DNA from 4 places in the Endozoicomonas sp. ALB115 genome. Region 4 is predicted to be linked to each of the others. Evidence: predicted binding sites of a transcription regulator. Region 4 holds the regulator's gene; each other region holds the start of a gene.
What was found. Region 4 encodes PhoB, which activates phosphate uptake and scavenging genes when phosphate is short. Its sites were predicted from a motif close to TGTCATANNNNTGTCANA; they were not measured.

Region 1 (3,329 bases), on a different contig from region 4:
ACCGGTAGAGCCATGGCCGATGGCATCAGGTCAGGGTCAATGTTCAAGCCATTATCGTTGAGGTTGCCCGCCAGGATCTGGGTCAGGTAGATATTGCCGAAACCAATGGGAACCAGCATATAGGTGGCGATCAGACCAAACGACAGGGTGCTTGCTACCGCCCTGCGGTCCAGCTGTAAGGAGCTGAAAACACCCAGTAGCGGTGGGATCAGAATAGGAATAAAGGCGATATGCACAGGGACCACATTCTGGGAGGCAAAGGCCATCAGCAGAATGCTTCCCAGGATTGAGATCCTCAGGCCAGCTGTTTTGTGGGTCTTGGCTACCCTCTGAATAATTCGATCGGCCAGCCACTGGGGAATCCCGGATGCGGATATAGCCATGGCGAAGGCACCCAGCATACCGTAGCTGATGGCGATGCTGGCACCACCCCCCAACCCTTCGGCAAAAGCGGACAGTGTGGCATCAAACCCCAGTCCACCGGCAAGACCTCCACCAATAGCCCCGAAAAAAAGGGCAAGTACAACGTTTACACGCAAGACACTCAAGGTCAGCATGATGGCAACAGCCAAAATGACAGCGTTCATAGTAATCCAGTTTTGTGTTCTTTTGAGTTATAAGCGGTTTGCGATACTTCAATCCACAGCATTATCCACAGCACGATCTATAACAGATCAGTCTATAGCAGATCAGTGCAGAGCTCGTCAGGAGCTGTCGCATTCCTTGATTGGTTGTGCCTTGAGCTCTTTTTTCTAGTTGTAAATTAATATATTACACATTGAGGCTAGAAGCTCAGGCGATAAAAGTAAATGTATTCGATCAGGGTCGAATCAGCCGTTCAATGGTGATGATGGTGTCGGTGGGCATGCAGGGAAGGGATCATGGAAAGGGCAGAGCTACACTGTTCTGATTGGGTGTCAATACCGGGTATTGTTAGCAGATTTCTGGGTAACATCGTTATTTTCTCTGATCATGATGCACTTTCAACAGGTCTGTAGGCTCGGTAATTCAGGCTTACAGCCGTTATTGGCAGCCACTAAATTACATTGATCTGTTGGCCCGGGCAATGATTTTTTCCCGGTGTCACATTACTGTCATATTGATTCTGTAAGTTACGGGCATGATTTAATCAGACTTGCGCCATGTATCAAAATTCGATGGATAACAGCCCGGGTATTGATTTCAATACACCGGCACTAAAAAAATATCGTTCCCTGCGCTTCTTGAAAGACCGTCTTGCCCGCTGGGGGGTTGCCTCCGGTGGTCTTGGCGTGATTGTGGCGATTCTCCTGATTTTCTTTTACCTCCTCTATGAGGTCCTGCCGCTATTTAACCGCGCTGAGATTACCCGGGTTGCTTCATACCCATCGGCCCTGACTTTTGTTGATGAGCCAGTTGCTACAAAAAAAGCGCCGATATTTCTCGCTGTTGAAGAGCAGGCCGAAGTGGCCATGCAAGCAGAGGCTTCCGGTAATCTGCGTTTTTTCTCCTCCCAGACCGGTGAATGGCTACAGAATGAGTTGCTGCCAATACCTGCGGGCAGTGAGGTGGTCAGGGTGGTCAGGGATGCTGCTGGTTCCAATCTGATGGCGGCCGGTCTTACCAAAGGTGAGGTCATACTGTTTGATCAGGGCTACAGGATTACCTGGCCAGATGACCGCCGGAAGATCACACCGGAAGTCAGCTACCCTTATGAGCGGCAGCCTTTTGCCATCAAGGACTTTTCGGCTCCGGTTGCACAACTGGCCATCAGTGACGGTGAGGAAAAGCTGTTGATGGCCGCCAGCAGCAATAACCAGCTGGTGATGGAGGTTGTCCATAAGGAAGCGGATTTTTTAACCGAGTCCATCACTGTTGAGCAGCAGTCCGTCGCCCTGCCGGTGATCAGCGGACTTTCTGCGCAGGGTGGCCTGGATATCCGCCAGTTGCTGATTGATCCGGAACAAACCTGGCTTTATGTCCTCAGCGGCAGCAATCAACTGACGGTGATCAATATCAGCGATATTGACCGTCCCTATATCCATGAGACGCTCAACCTGACCGCTAAGGGAGTGGAAGTTACCGCGATGACGTTTCTGTTGGGCGGGGTGTCCCTGCTGGTGGGTGACTCAGAAGGCAATATCGCCCAGTGGTTTATGGTTCGTGAAGATGGCCGTCTGAATTTGCACAATATTCGTTCTTTCAGCCTCGGCAGTGACCCCATCGACAAGATTGTTCCGGAGCATCGGCGCAAGGGCTTTCTGGCGTCGGATGTGAAGGGTCAGGTTGGTCTGTATTACACCACGGCAAACCGTTCTCTGCTGGTGGAGCCATTGGCTGCGGGTCGAATAGATCAAATGGCCGTAGCGCCAAGAGGCAATTATCTCATTCTGGCCAGCCAGGGTGAGACGCAATTCCTGAAAATCGACAATGAGCACCCGGAAATATCCTGGTCTGCCCTGTGGGGTAAAGTCTGGTATGAGTCTTACAATCAGCCGGATTACATCTGGCAGTCCTCGGCATCAAACAATGATTTCGAGCCCAAGCTGAGCCTGATGCCACTGTCGTTCGGGACGCTCAAGGCGGCGTTTTATGCCATGTTGCTGGCAGCGCCACTGGCCATTTGTGCGGCTATTTACACCGCCTACTTTATGGCTCCGGGCATGCGCAGAAAGGTAAAGCCGGTGATCGAGCTGATGGAGGCCCTGCCTACGGTCATTCTTGGTTTTCTTGCCGGGCTCTGGCTGGCCCCGCTGATTGAAAATCAGCTGGTGGGTATTTTTGCCCTGTTGCTCTTTGTGCCAGCGGGCATCCTGATGTTTGCTTTTGCCTGGGATGGCTTGCCTGCAACGATACGTCACCGGATTCCTGACGGTATGCAGGCCGGATTGCTGGTGCCCGTGGTATTACTCAGTGGTGCCCTGGCCATGTCGCTCAGTTCCAGTCTGGAACTCTGGCTGTTTGACGGTGATATGCGTACCTGGCTGACCACCGAGCTGGGCATTCCCTACGACCAGCGTAATGCCCTGGTGGTAGGACTGGCCATGGGTTTTGCCGTTATTCCAACCATATTTTCCATTGCGGAGGATGCGATATTCAGCGTACCCAGGCACCTGACCTATGGTTCCCTGGCGTTGGGAGCCACACCCTGGCAGACCCTGACCCGGGTGGTTCTTCTGACCGCCAGTCCGGGTATTTTCTCTGCGCTGATGATCGGTATGGGAAGGGCTGTGGGTGAAACCATGATCGTGCTGATGGCCACAGGGAATACGCCCATTATGGATGCCAATATCTTTGAGGGCATGCGGACGCTGGCGGCCAATATTGCGGTTGAGATGCCAGAGTCTGAA
Region 2 (3,329 bases), on a different contig from region 4:
AGTGCCAATCACCCCGCCATCATCTTTGGTAATCAGCACAGTACTCGACCGGGGCCGTGTAATTCCATCACTGGCCGGAAAGCTGATGGCCGGATGCTGGATATTAACCCACATGGCTTTGCCATCAGGCGTGGTGGTCACACCAGTGATTTCACACCCTCTCGGGCCAGTCAGAAAGCGTTTCACTTCTGCGGTGACCGGATCGCAGCAGAGCATCTGATTGGTGCCCATATTGCTGTTGCGTTCCTCATCGTCACCGTAATCGGTCTGAATCCAGAGGCGGCCCTGATAGTCAAACCAGATACCATCCGGCGAAGAGAAAATATCACCCTTGATATCTCCCACGAAGTGTTCAGGTACCGGGCTGCCATCCGCCAGTGTCGCGCCAGGGCGGTCACCGGCCAGCAGGAACATCTCCCAGTTGAAATGGGTGGCCGTGGGATCAGCGTTTGCCTCGGTAAAACGAACAATCTGACCATGGCGGTTATCTTCCCGGGGATTGACGGCATTGGTTTGCTGATCCTCTTTTTGGCCCCGGTGCTTATTATTGGTCAGCGTGACATAGACTTCCCGGGTCTGCGGATGCACGGCAACCCATTCCGGGCGGTCCATGGTTGTGGCCCCCAGAATATCCGCAGCACGACGGGCGTGTACCAGCACATCGGCCTGACTGGTAAAACCATTGCGACGGGTCAGGCCGTTGTGGCCAAACACCAGTGGCCGCCACTCACCACGGCCATCATCATGGAACACCGCCACATAAAGAGTGCCATGATCCAGAATATCCCGGTTGGCCGCTGGATTACCGGGTTTATAGGCCTGATCCGGCACAAACTTATACACGTATTCGCCGCGGGTATCGTCGCCAAAATAGAATGCCATACGACCATCATCACCCAGCGAAAGTGTTGAACACTCTCTGACCAGTCGTCCCATGGAGGTGCGCTTTTTCGGGGTGCTGTCCGGTGAAAAAGGGTCAATTTCCACTACCCAGCCAAAACGGTTGGGTTCGTTAACATAACCGCCATGAGGGGCATGGTGATCAGGTGTCGCATTAAAACGGGGTTCTACTGACTCCCAGGCATAGTATTTACTGTTCTTGTCCTGGGCCACACCATACCGCTGGTGGGCTGGGCGTTGCTGATAATCTTCAGCATCACGGTTAACAAAGTAGTTCTTCCAGTTCTCTTCACAAGTGAGATAAGTCCCCCAGGGTGTTACACCCATGGCGCAGTTATTCAAAGTGCCCAGCACCTCAAGCCCAGCAGGGTCTGCCACGGTTTTCAGAAAATCAGTACCGGACACTTCGCCGGTCAGATCCATGGGGGTAAACCCGGTGATCCTGCGGTTATAGCGGGAATCCTTGACTTGCTGCCAGTGACCATCCGACTGCTTGCGAACTTCGATAATACTGACACCGTGGGCCGCCATCTCCTTTTTCACTTCATGCGCCGGGCGCTGTTTAAATCCCTGCGGGTTTTCAGTGATGGTCAGACCATTAGGGTGAAGCGTAGGATTAATGTACTCATGATTCATGACCAGCAGGCCATGGTCGTCCGGCTGGTCCGCAAATGGGAAGAACCAGATCCCATCGTGATTCTGGCCTGCCTGCTTCATCTGCTCCCGCCAGCTGTTGCTGCCATCTGGCCGCCAGGGTCTGGCACCTTTCTCTACCGGGTCACCCCATGAAAAAAAGACGCTGGCCGTATAGCCTTCAGGCACATTGATGGCATCGAACATGGGGTCCTGCTCAATGGGAATGGGCTTGAATCCGATGTCCGCCCGCCGCAGGTTTCCAACAGTACTGCCACCCAGAGCATTATGACTCTGCCCGGTCGTGCCCATACAGCCAGCCAGAAAGCCTGCCATGGCAAGACCCAGGCCACCTTTCATAAAGTTCCGCCGACTTTTTTCTACCACGTCATCCAGGGTACTGTTGCCAGAGAAGTTATCTGGCTGATCATCCAGCGACTCCAGCTGTTCATGAAAATCACGATGGTTCTGTAACTTTGAAGATCCGGCTTCCATGATTATCCCTCATCGTTAAGTAAACACACTGTTATTGAAAGAATGATTTGCTGAGAGATTAGGCGATGACTGTTACAGATTTATTGCTATCAAGTTTCAATTAGATGAAAAAAGCTCTGCAAGAAAACGGAGCAAATTGTGGAGAGAAAGTCAGCCGAAACGGTTGCTACCTATCCGGGAAAGACAGATAGCATCAGGCTATTTCAGGAAGGTACTACTTCAAATTTTATCTCAGCATCTTTTTCCAGCCGCTCAATAAGCCGATCACCAAATAACGTGGATGTTGTCCAGAAACCGCCCGCCCTCCCGCTCTTCTGCTGCTTATCGTGGAAGTCCAGGGCCAATCCTGCAGCCACCTGCCCCAGCATTCTGGCGGTAGAGCCATACCCCGGATCGCCCTGGCCAACAACACGGGTGCGAATTTCCTGGCCATCTGCTGTTTTGCCCAGAAAGCGAATATCATAAAACCCGGTTTTCTGGGCTTCGGGAGAAGGTCCCTCACCCGGTTTGGGCAACACAAATCGCTCCATAAACCAGCGGGTTGGCTTAATCACCATGGACAGCATAAACAGACCCAGTCCGCCAACCAGGGCGGAAGACTGTAAACGACCTTTAAAACCAGCCCCCATCAGCATGGCTTCGCTGTACCTGAAATCCCTGCCATAAGGAAATTCAGCCAATGCATTGGAACGAAGGACCACCCGGGAATTAATGCCAGCCATAATGAAAGGTGCCAGCCACGCCCCAAAGCCGGAATCATACGTCGGTGTTTTAACAACTTCCTGTCTGGCCTTCAAGCTTTCATTGTCAGGGCAGAGCAGATAAGGGTTGGCCAACTGTCGGCGTAATGCCGGGTTGTTTGCCGCCTCACGGGTGAGGTTAGTTATACTGGCCAGCGTGCCACCGGATATACCACCTCTGGCGGCTTTCACCCGCATGCTGATATCTGAACAGAATGAACCCAAAACTTCCCTGGCTTTTTTCTGGGTAAAGTACACGCCCAAATCAGAAGGTATTGAGTCAAAGCCACTGCAATGAACAATGCGTGCACCGCTGTTGCGTGCCGTTTCCTCATACCGGTCCAACATCTGTCGGATCCATTGCACCTCTCCGGTCAGGTCGCAATAATCAGTACCACTTTCTGCACAAGTCTTGACCAGTGATTCGCCGTAAAGTGCATAAGGTCCCACTGTCGAAACAATGACCCGGGTTTGCTGGCACAATGCTTTCAATGAAGTCTCATCAGCAGCGTCAGCCAGCAGCACAGGTAGCTCAGGCTGTTGTAAGTTCTGCTTTAATTG
Region 3 (3,329 bases), on a different contig from region 4:
GCCTTTAAACGTTTAGCCTCCCGGGAGGCTGTACGAATAGTCGTTAAAAGATTTCATAGACAAGGGTTGATCCAGAAACCTCATGGCCAATGATCAGCAAAGGCTTGCCAGTGGGACTGTCCGCTTCTGCCACAAAGACCATACCCTCCGGTGAAAGGTCACCAGCCAGTTCAGGCTGCTCGGCCACATTCACGGAAAAGTCCCGGTTATGGATATAGCGGACATATTCAGGTGATTCCGGACTGGTGATGTCGTACATAAACAGGCCGCCGGTACGCTCAAGACCAACAAACGCATAGTGTCTTCCATTGATTTCACCAATGGCCAGGGCTTCAGGCTCCGGACCTTTGTCATCACTGCGGTTATCGCCTTTGGTTTCATCGTCATTGTTATTGAAGTCAGACTTCAGTATTTCTGCCGTGATGCGCTCGAAATCATCGCCAGAGTCAAACACCAGATTTCCGGATTCATCCCAGATGGCGAAGGAACGGGTACCGTAAGCATAAAGCTGTTCAAACTCACCATCGTTATCACTGTCTCCCAGAGTGTTGGTGATTTTCAGTTGAGCCATCCCGGCTGAATCTTTTGCTTTGTCGGCATTTGGGTGCTCATCAGCCACCTTCACCTTTTTCACACGGAACTCTTCAGTATAAGCAAGGCAGCCGTCGTCTTCATCAAACTTCAGGCCGCCGGAGTTCAGACAATCTGTTCTGGAAGGGCTGTCATACCAGTAATCACGGGCATCACCTTCGTTGGCAGAAACAACATAGGTTTTGCCATTGGCTTCATAAGAAGCGAGGGTGTCTGGCTGATACATACCGTATACACCCGCCCAGGTTTTCAGATTCACGCCACCATCCCTGTTACTGATATCGGCGGTGTATTTCCCAAAATCTTTGTAGCCCAGGGGGAAGATCTTAACGACTTCAGCTGCTTCAATATCAATGATTGCCTGAGCATTATTTTCCTGCAGGCTGACATAAGCCTTTTTAGAGTCATTGGATACGGTGATGAACTCAGGCTCAAGGTCTTGTGCAACGGTGGCATTTCGGCCAAATACCCGAACTTGCTCGCTTAACTCATTGTGCCTTGGACCGTATTTATTAAACTCAGTAAAGCCAACTTGTCTGACCTCGCCTACGGTACCGTTATCGTTGATCTGGATAATGCTGATGGAACCCTCAGGATCAATTTTGTAATCTTCAGAAGGCTCACCTTCATTGGCAACCAGCGCATATTTACCATTTGGGGTAAAGGTCACCATGTCTGGCAGTGCTGAAGTGTGGACATAATCCCGGTAGGTTGCATTACCTTGATCATCGATGTTGAACAGAATAACAACGCCGTTTTCCTGTTTGATGTCAGCTTCAACGGCAACAGCCAGCAGGCCATCATGTAATGACAGGCTGTTTGCAGCACCGAGTTCGATGTCTGGCAGATAGCTTTGAATATCAATGCTGCTTCGTTTGGTCAGGTTTGAATCGGTCAGTGGGTTAGCGAGAGCCTTGCTGGTTAATTGGCTGGCATCCAGAATATCAATCGTTTTTTCTCCGGCATTCACGACAAAAATCGACTGACTGGTTTTATGCCAGCTGACAATTTCTGCTGCACCTTCAAAGAAAGTGCCAGATGCATAGCGACCAACCGGTTGCATATCCGGGTGGGTTACGCTGGCAGATTGCATATCCAAAGTACAGCCTGAAATGATCAGAGCTGCCAGTAATGGAGCGGTTCTGCTGAAAGGGATTTTCATCGGCCTTGCCTGTCATGTCCTGTTTTAGTTGCTGAACAGTTATAACGGGAAATGATGAAAGAAATATGACAGCTAAATCATCACGGTGTACCGAGACAGAGAAACAATCAGAATAGGGCGGTTGATATAGGTCCGCATGATGCGTGCGGGGATCAGGTGCCGCCAATGGCCAGCAGAAACACAAAAGGGTCAACCAACACGTCAAAAAGGGAATTTAAGAATCATGAGGGTCAAAGTCTCATACTGAGCACAACTACAGACCCTGGAGCACAGGATTTACGTCCCGGAGCCAAAATACCCGAACAAGAAAGGCGACCAAACGCAGCTATGATTTTCATGTGACAAAAGAATCATCTGCGAGAGGCCGCCCTCCATGGAAGTATGTCACCCACTGACCATTCCCGCTAGTAATCACTGCCCTGCAATCGAGATGCTGCAACATCGGTTATCTCTTCTTCGCCAGTCATGCCATGAGCTCCACTGGGAGGATTACGAAAATGAACTGCATAACCTCATGGCTCTTGCAGAGCAGGAGATTCTCTCTGAAGACCTCCAAAAACTGGACGTCAATGAACCTTCTATTGAGGTCAAGGGCACCGTTTATCGCAGGGTGGCTCAAAATCATCAAACATACCAATCTGCCGCTGGCCCTGTCCGGGTAAAGCGAACCCTGTATCGATCCGGCTCAGGAAGCAAATGTATAGTCCCCCTGGAACTCCAGGCAGGGATTGTTGAAGGGTTCTGGTTACCCAGGGCGGCAAAGCAAGCGGCATGGATGGTGGCTCAGTTGCCACCAACCGAAGTGGCAAGCCTTCTTGAGTTGCTGGGAAATATGAAACCGTCGGCCAGTACTTTGGCTCGTCTTCCTGCAAAACTCAGTGAACGGTGGGAACAGTATCTTGAACCTTTTGAGTATATGTCTGGCAGACAACTTTCAGGTTCCAGCCAATGCTGCGACGGTAGCGGCCTCTCTTGATGGTGTAATGCTGCCTATGAAGGGCGGAAAGCGTCAGGAAAAACGGGACAAGGGAGCAGCTGAAGGCAAGCTTACCAGAGGCCCTGCGGGTTGTCAGGAAGCCAGTTGTGGGACGCTGTCGCTCTCTTCACTTTTTAAAAAGTGGGTGTCCTTTTTATTGCTTGTAGCTGACACCGTGACCCCGCCAGAGATTAGCAGCAGAGTGTCCTCCCATTAGGTGCAACTCGCGGGCAATTTTGAATGGATCCGTACAGTTGGTATCAATGTCACTGGAGAATTTGTCACCAATAATTTTGGATAACAGCAGCAGCTCATCTTCAGTTGCCTGATTGAGTACGTCGTAAAGATTTCGATCTTGTCGGGTGAATACTATGCTCATTTGCAAAACTCAAATTTCAAAGCTCAATGCTTCCGTACACTTGCCAGCTCTTAAGTACTGTACTGGTTGGGAATGAAATCTCGAATAATACCTGATAGATGTTATACGGAAAGAGAAGCTGGAGGTTATATATGGTCCGCCCCGCACAAGAGAAACCAGTGTTAAGAAACCATTAAGAAACCAGTGTTAGGTCTTGAAACTTGAATGTGTTCAAAAAGAAA
Region 4 (3,329 bases):
CCTGCACCTTTCCTCCAGACGGGGTATAGCGGATAGCGTTATAAACCAGGTTAGAAAAGGCACTGCGCAGCTCCACGGCATCACCCGTTAATAAGGCATCATCGTCGCATTCAAGTTGTAACTGGTGCTGATTTTCACCGCTCAATGCTTTGGCGTCGTTAACGATACCGGCAAGCAGAGACTTAAGCGTCACTGACTGACTTATTCTTTCCGGTTCCGTCGCTTCAAGCCGTGAAAGTAACAAAAGATCCTCAATCAGTCGCTGCATTCTGGTTGCCTGCTCCTGCATTTGACCAAGGGCACGATTAAAGATGGGCGGTGTATCCGGATTCATTGCTATACCGTCACTCATGGTCTCCAGGTAACCGGAAATCACGGTTAGAGGTGTTCTCAATTCATGGGAAACATTGGCAACAAAATCGGTTCTCATGATTTCAAGCTGATGCAACCGGCTGACATCCCTGACCAATAGAAGTCGATTGCCCTGCCCATAAACGGTAATGGCTATTTGAAGCTGTCGGCTCTCATGCACCGGTGAATCGATCTTAATGGGCTCTTTGCCGTGGCTATTGTTCATATAGCGGGCAAATTTTGGATTTCTGACCAGGTTTGTCAGGAGCTGTCCCTGGTCATCGGGCATTTGCAGGCCCAGTAACTCTCCGGCGGCACGGTTCCACCACTCAAGGGAACCATTCTGGTCGGCCATGACGATTCCGTCGTTTAATGCTGCCGTTGAATCCTGTATGCGTTCTATCACGCTGGCAAGTCGCTGTTTTGAGCGGTTGTGTTTGCGCTGAATTCTATAAATACCGTCAAAGATCTCACCCCATACGCCTGTGCTTTCCGGGGGATCCAGCTCTTTGTGGGCAGCCTTATCAAGCCATATCAGCAATCGGTGCAGTTGCTGGTGGCTCCAGAGAAGGTAGAATAATGTGGCAAGAAAAAGCCCCAGAAAAATCCGGTCCGCCAGCCAGCCGACCAGCAGCCCGATGGCAAGCATTGACACTATTCGACCAGTAAACCAGGATCGGGCAGAGGTGGTCACAGGCAGTTCCGCAGTTTGTTGAGCTTATGGTGATTGATCCTGACCATCATTCTTATGTCATCAGGTGGTGATGAGGAAAACGTCACTGAAGCCATTTTCATTGAATTCCAGCATTCTACGCTTTAGTGGAAAAACGGTAGCCAGTACCTCTGACGGTTTGAATGTAATTCTCATAGCCACTGCCCAGCGCTTTTCTCAGGCGGCGAATATGGACATCCACCGTTCTCTCTTCAACATACACATTGCCACCCCAGACCTGGTCAAGCAACTGCCCACGGGAATAGGCTCGCTCCTGATGAGTCAGGAAGAACTGCAGCAGCCGGTATTCCGTTGGCCCCATTTCGGCCGGGTTGCCATCAATACTGACCCGGTGGCTGACAGGGTCCAGTTCCAGTCCTTTGACGACGATAGCCGACTGTTCGTCCATTCCATGAGTTCTGCGCAGTACGGCCTTAAGTCGGGCAGCGAGCTCGCGGGGGGAGAAAGGCTTGGTGATGTAATCATCCGCACCGGTTTCCAGCCCCTGGATTTTATGGTCTTCTTCCCCTTTGGCGGTCAACATAATGATCGGAATTTCTGCTGTCAGCTGGTCACGCTTAAGTCGTCTGGCCAGTTCGATACCCGAGATATCCGGTAGCATCCAGTCCAGAAGGATCAAATCGGGTCGGTTATCCACCACCAGTGAGTGCGCCTGCTTTGCATCAGCTGCTTCCAGGCACTGATAACCAGCCATTTCCAGCGCCATAGCGACCATTTCCCTGATGGGTGCTTCATCATCCACAATTAGAATTGTTTTGCCAGACATGAGAATACCCCGGGGTTGAATGAGAGAAGATTGCTTTGGTAACCGTTTATCTTTATGACAGGTATTACAGCGAGGGAATGTTACAGAAAAATGACGTTGAGGAAAATTTGATGGACTTTTTGCGGGTTGTCCAACCCATGAGTTACTGTTTTCCCGTCGTTGAAGTGATAAAGGGGAGGTGAAGGTTGAGCGCTTTCGGCTCAACCTTCAAATTCAGGTGTTTCAGTCAGTCATCACAGAGAACAGACCAGACCGAGAAATATGGCGGCACCAACCCAATGATTAGAAAGAAAGGCTTTGAAACAAGGATCCCTTTCACGGTTGCGGGTTAACCATTGCTGGTGGGTAAAACCTGCGGCGGCGGCAACAAGGCTGACATAGAATGGCCAGGCTAATTCCAGCTGTAAACCCAGCATCAGCAGGGCTATCAGGGTAAACGTCTGAAAACAGGCAATAATCAGATTATCCATTTCGCCAAATAAAATGGCGGTGGACTTAATGCCGATCTGCAGATCATCATCTCGGTCCACCATGGCATACTGGGTATCGTAGGCGACAGTCCATAACAGATTGGCGATAAACAACAGCCATGTCTGAGTGGTCAGTGTGTCGGCCTCGGCGGCAAATGCCATGGGGATGGACCAGCCAAATGCGGCACCCAATACCACTTGCGGCAGATACGTGTGTCGTTTGGCAAAAGGGTAGGCTGAGGCGAGTAGCAGGGCGGCAAAGGAGAGATAGATGGTCAGGGCATTGGTGGTCAACACCAGGAGAAAGGCCACGAAAAACAGGCTGGCGGCGTATATCAGGGCTTCTTTCGGGGTTATCTTTCCGGTCACCAACGGACGTTGCCGGGTTCGTTTTACATGACCATCAAAATGTCGGTCAGCATAGTCATTAACAACACAGCCAGCGCTGCGGGTCAGCACCACCCCAAGAATGAAAACCACCAGATTACCAACAGAGGGTATGCCTTCGGCCGCGAGCCAGAGCGCCCAGAGTGTTGGCCATAGCAGTAGATAAATGCCAATGGGGCGATCAAGGCGAGCCAGTTGAATAAAGTCTTTCCAGCGTGGTACGTGCTGATCCAGCAGCTCTGCACATTTATCAGCGCCTGTTATCGATTGTATAAATTTCATCTGCGCCCTTGGAGTTCTGTGTTTTGGAAATATAGTCAGGGCCTTCCAGCCGACACATGTTTTGCCGATAAAAAAATGAGCACAGGCTGCCATGTGTCCAATATCTATGTAGTCTTGTCGGCCTACCAGAGCAAATTGCTTATAGCGGGAGACTATCATGTTTACAGAAGACTTACGCCCTCTTCAAGAACAACTTTTCAATCACTCCATCTACCAGAAAATTAACAGTGTGGAGACGTTGTCGGCCTTTATGGAAGCTCATGTATTTGCTGTATGGGATTTTATGTCGCTGGCGAAAAGATTGCAGCTTGAGTTTACTTCCATGCAGCTACCCTGGGTG

Region 1: the regulator PhoB is predicted to act here: its motif matches at 1,082-1,099, upstream of ACO6VE_RS16025 (ABC transporter permease subunit).
Region 2: the regulator PhoB is predicted to act here: its motif matches at 2,121-2,138, upstream of ACO6VE_RS05735 (PhoX family protein).
Region 3: the regulator PhoB is predicted to act here: its motif matches at 1,807-1,824, upstream of ACO6VE_RS09875 (choice-of-anchor I family protein).

What each region holds. Positions count from the first base shown of each region.
Region 1 covers NZ_JBLYZG010000037.1:39,731-43,059, forward strand. The annotation lists gene ACO6VE_RS16020 (Na+/H+ antiporter family protein) at 1-587, opposite strand, end outside; gene ACO6VE_RS16025 (ABC transporter permease subunit) at 1,143-3,329, shown strand, end outside.
Region 2 covers NZ_JBLYZG010000008.1:86,181-89,509, forward strand. The annotation lists gene ACO6VE_RS05735 (PhoX family protein) at 1-2,028, opposite strand, end outside; gene ACO6VE_RS05740 (saccharopine dehydrogenase family protein) at 2,232-3,329, opposite strand, start outside.
Region 3 covers NZ_JBLYZG010000016.1:21,137-24,465, forward strand. The annotation lists gene ACO6VE_RS09875 (choice-of-anchor I family protein) at 44-1,753, opposite strand; gene ACO6VE_RS09880 (hypothetical protein) at 2,127-2,729, shown strand; gene ACO6VE_RS09885 (hypothetical protein) at 2,884-3,108, opposite strand.
Region 4 covers NZ_JBLYZG010000044.1:2,132-5,460, reverse strand. The annotation lists gene phoR (phosphate regulon sensor histidine kinase PhoR) at 1-1,045, opposite strand, end outside; gene phoB (phosphate regulon transcriptional regulator PhoB) at 1,161-1,850, opposite strand; gene ubiA (4-hydroxybenzoate octaprenyltransferase) at 2,084-2,989, opposite strand; gene ACO6VE_RS17235 (DUF3050 domain-containing protein) at 3,147-3,329, shown strand, end outside.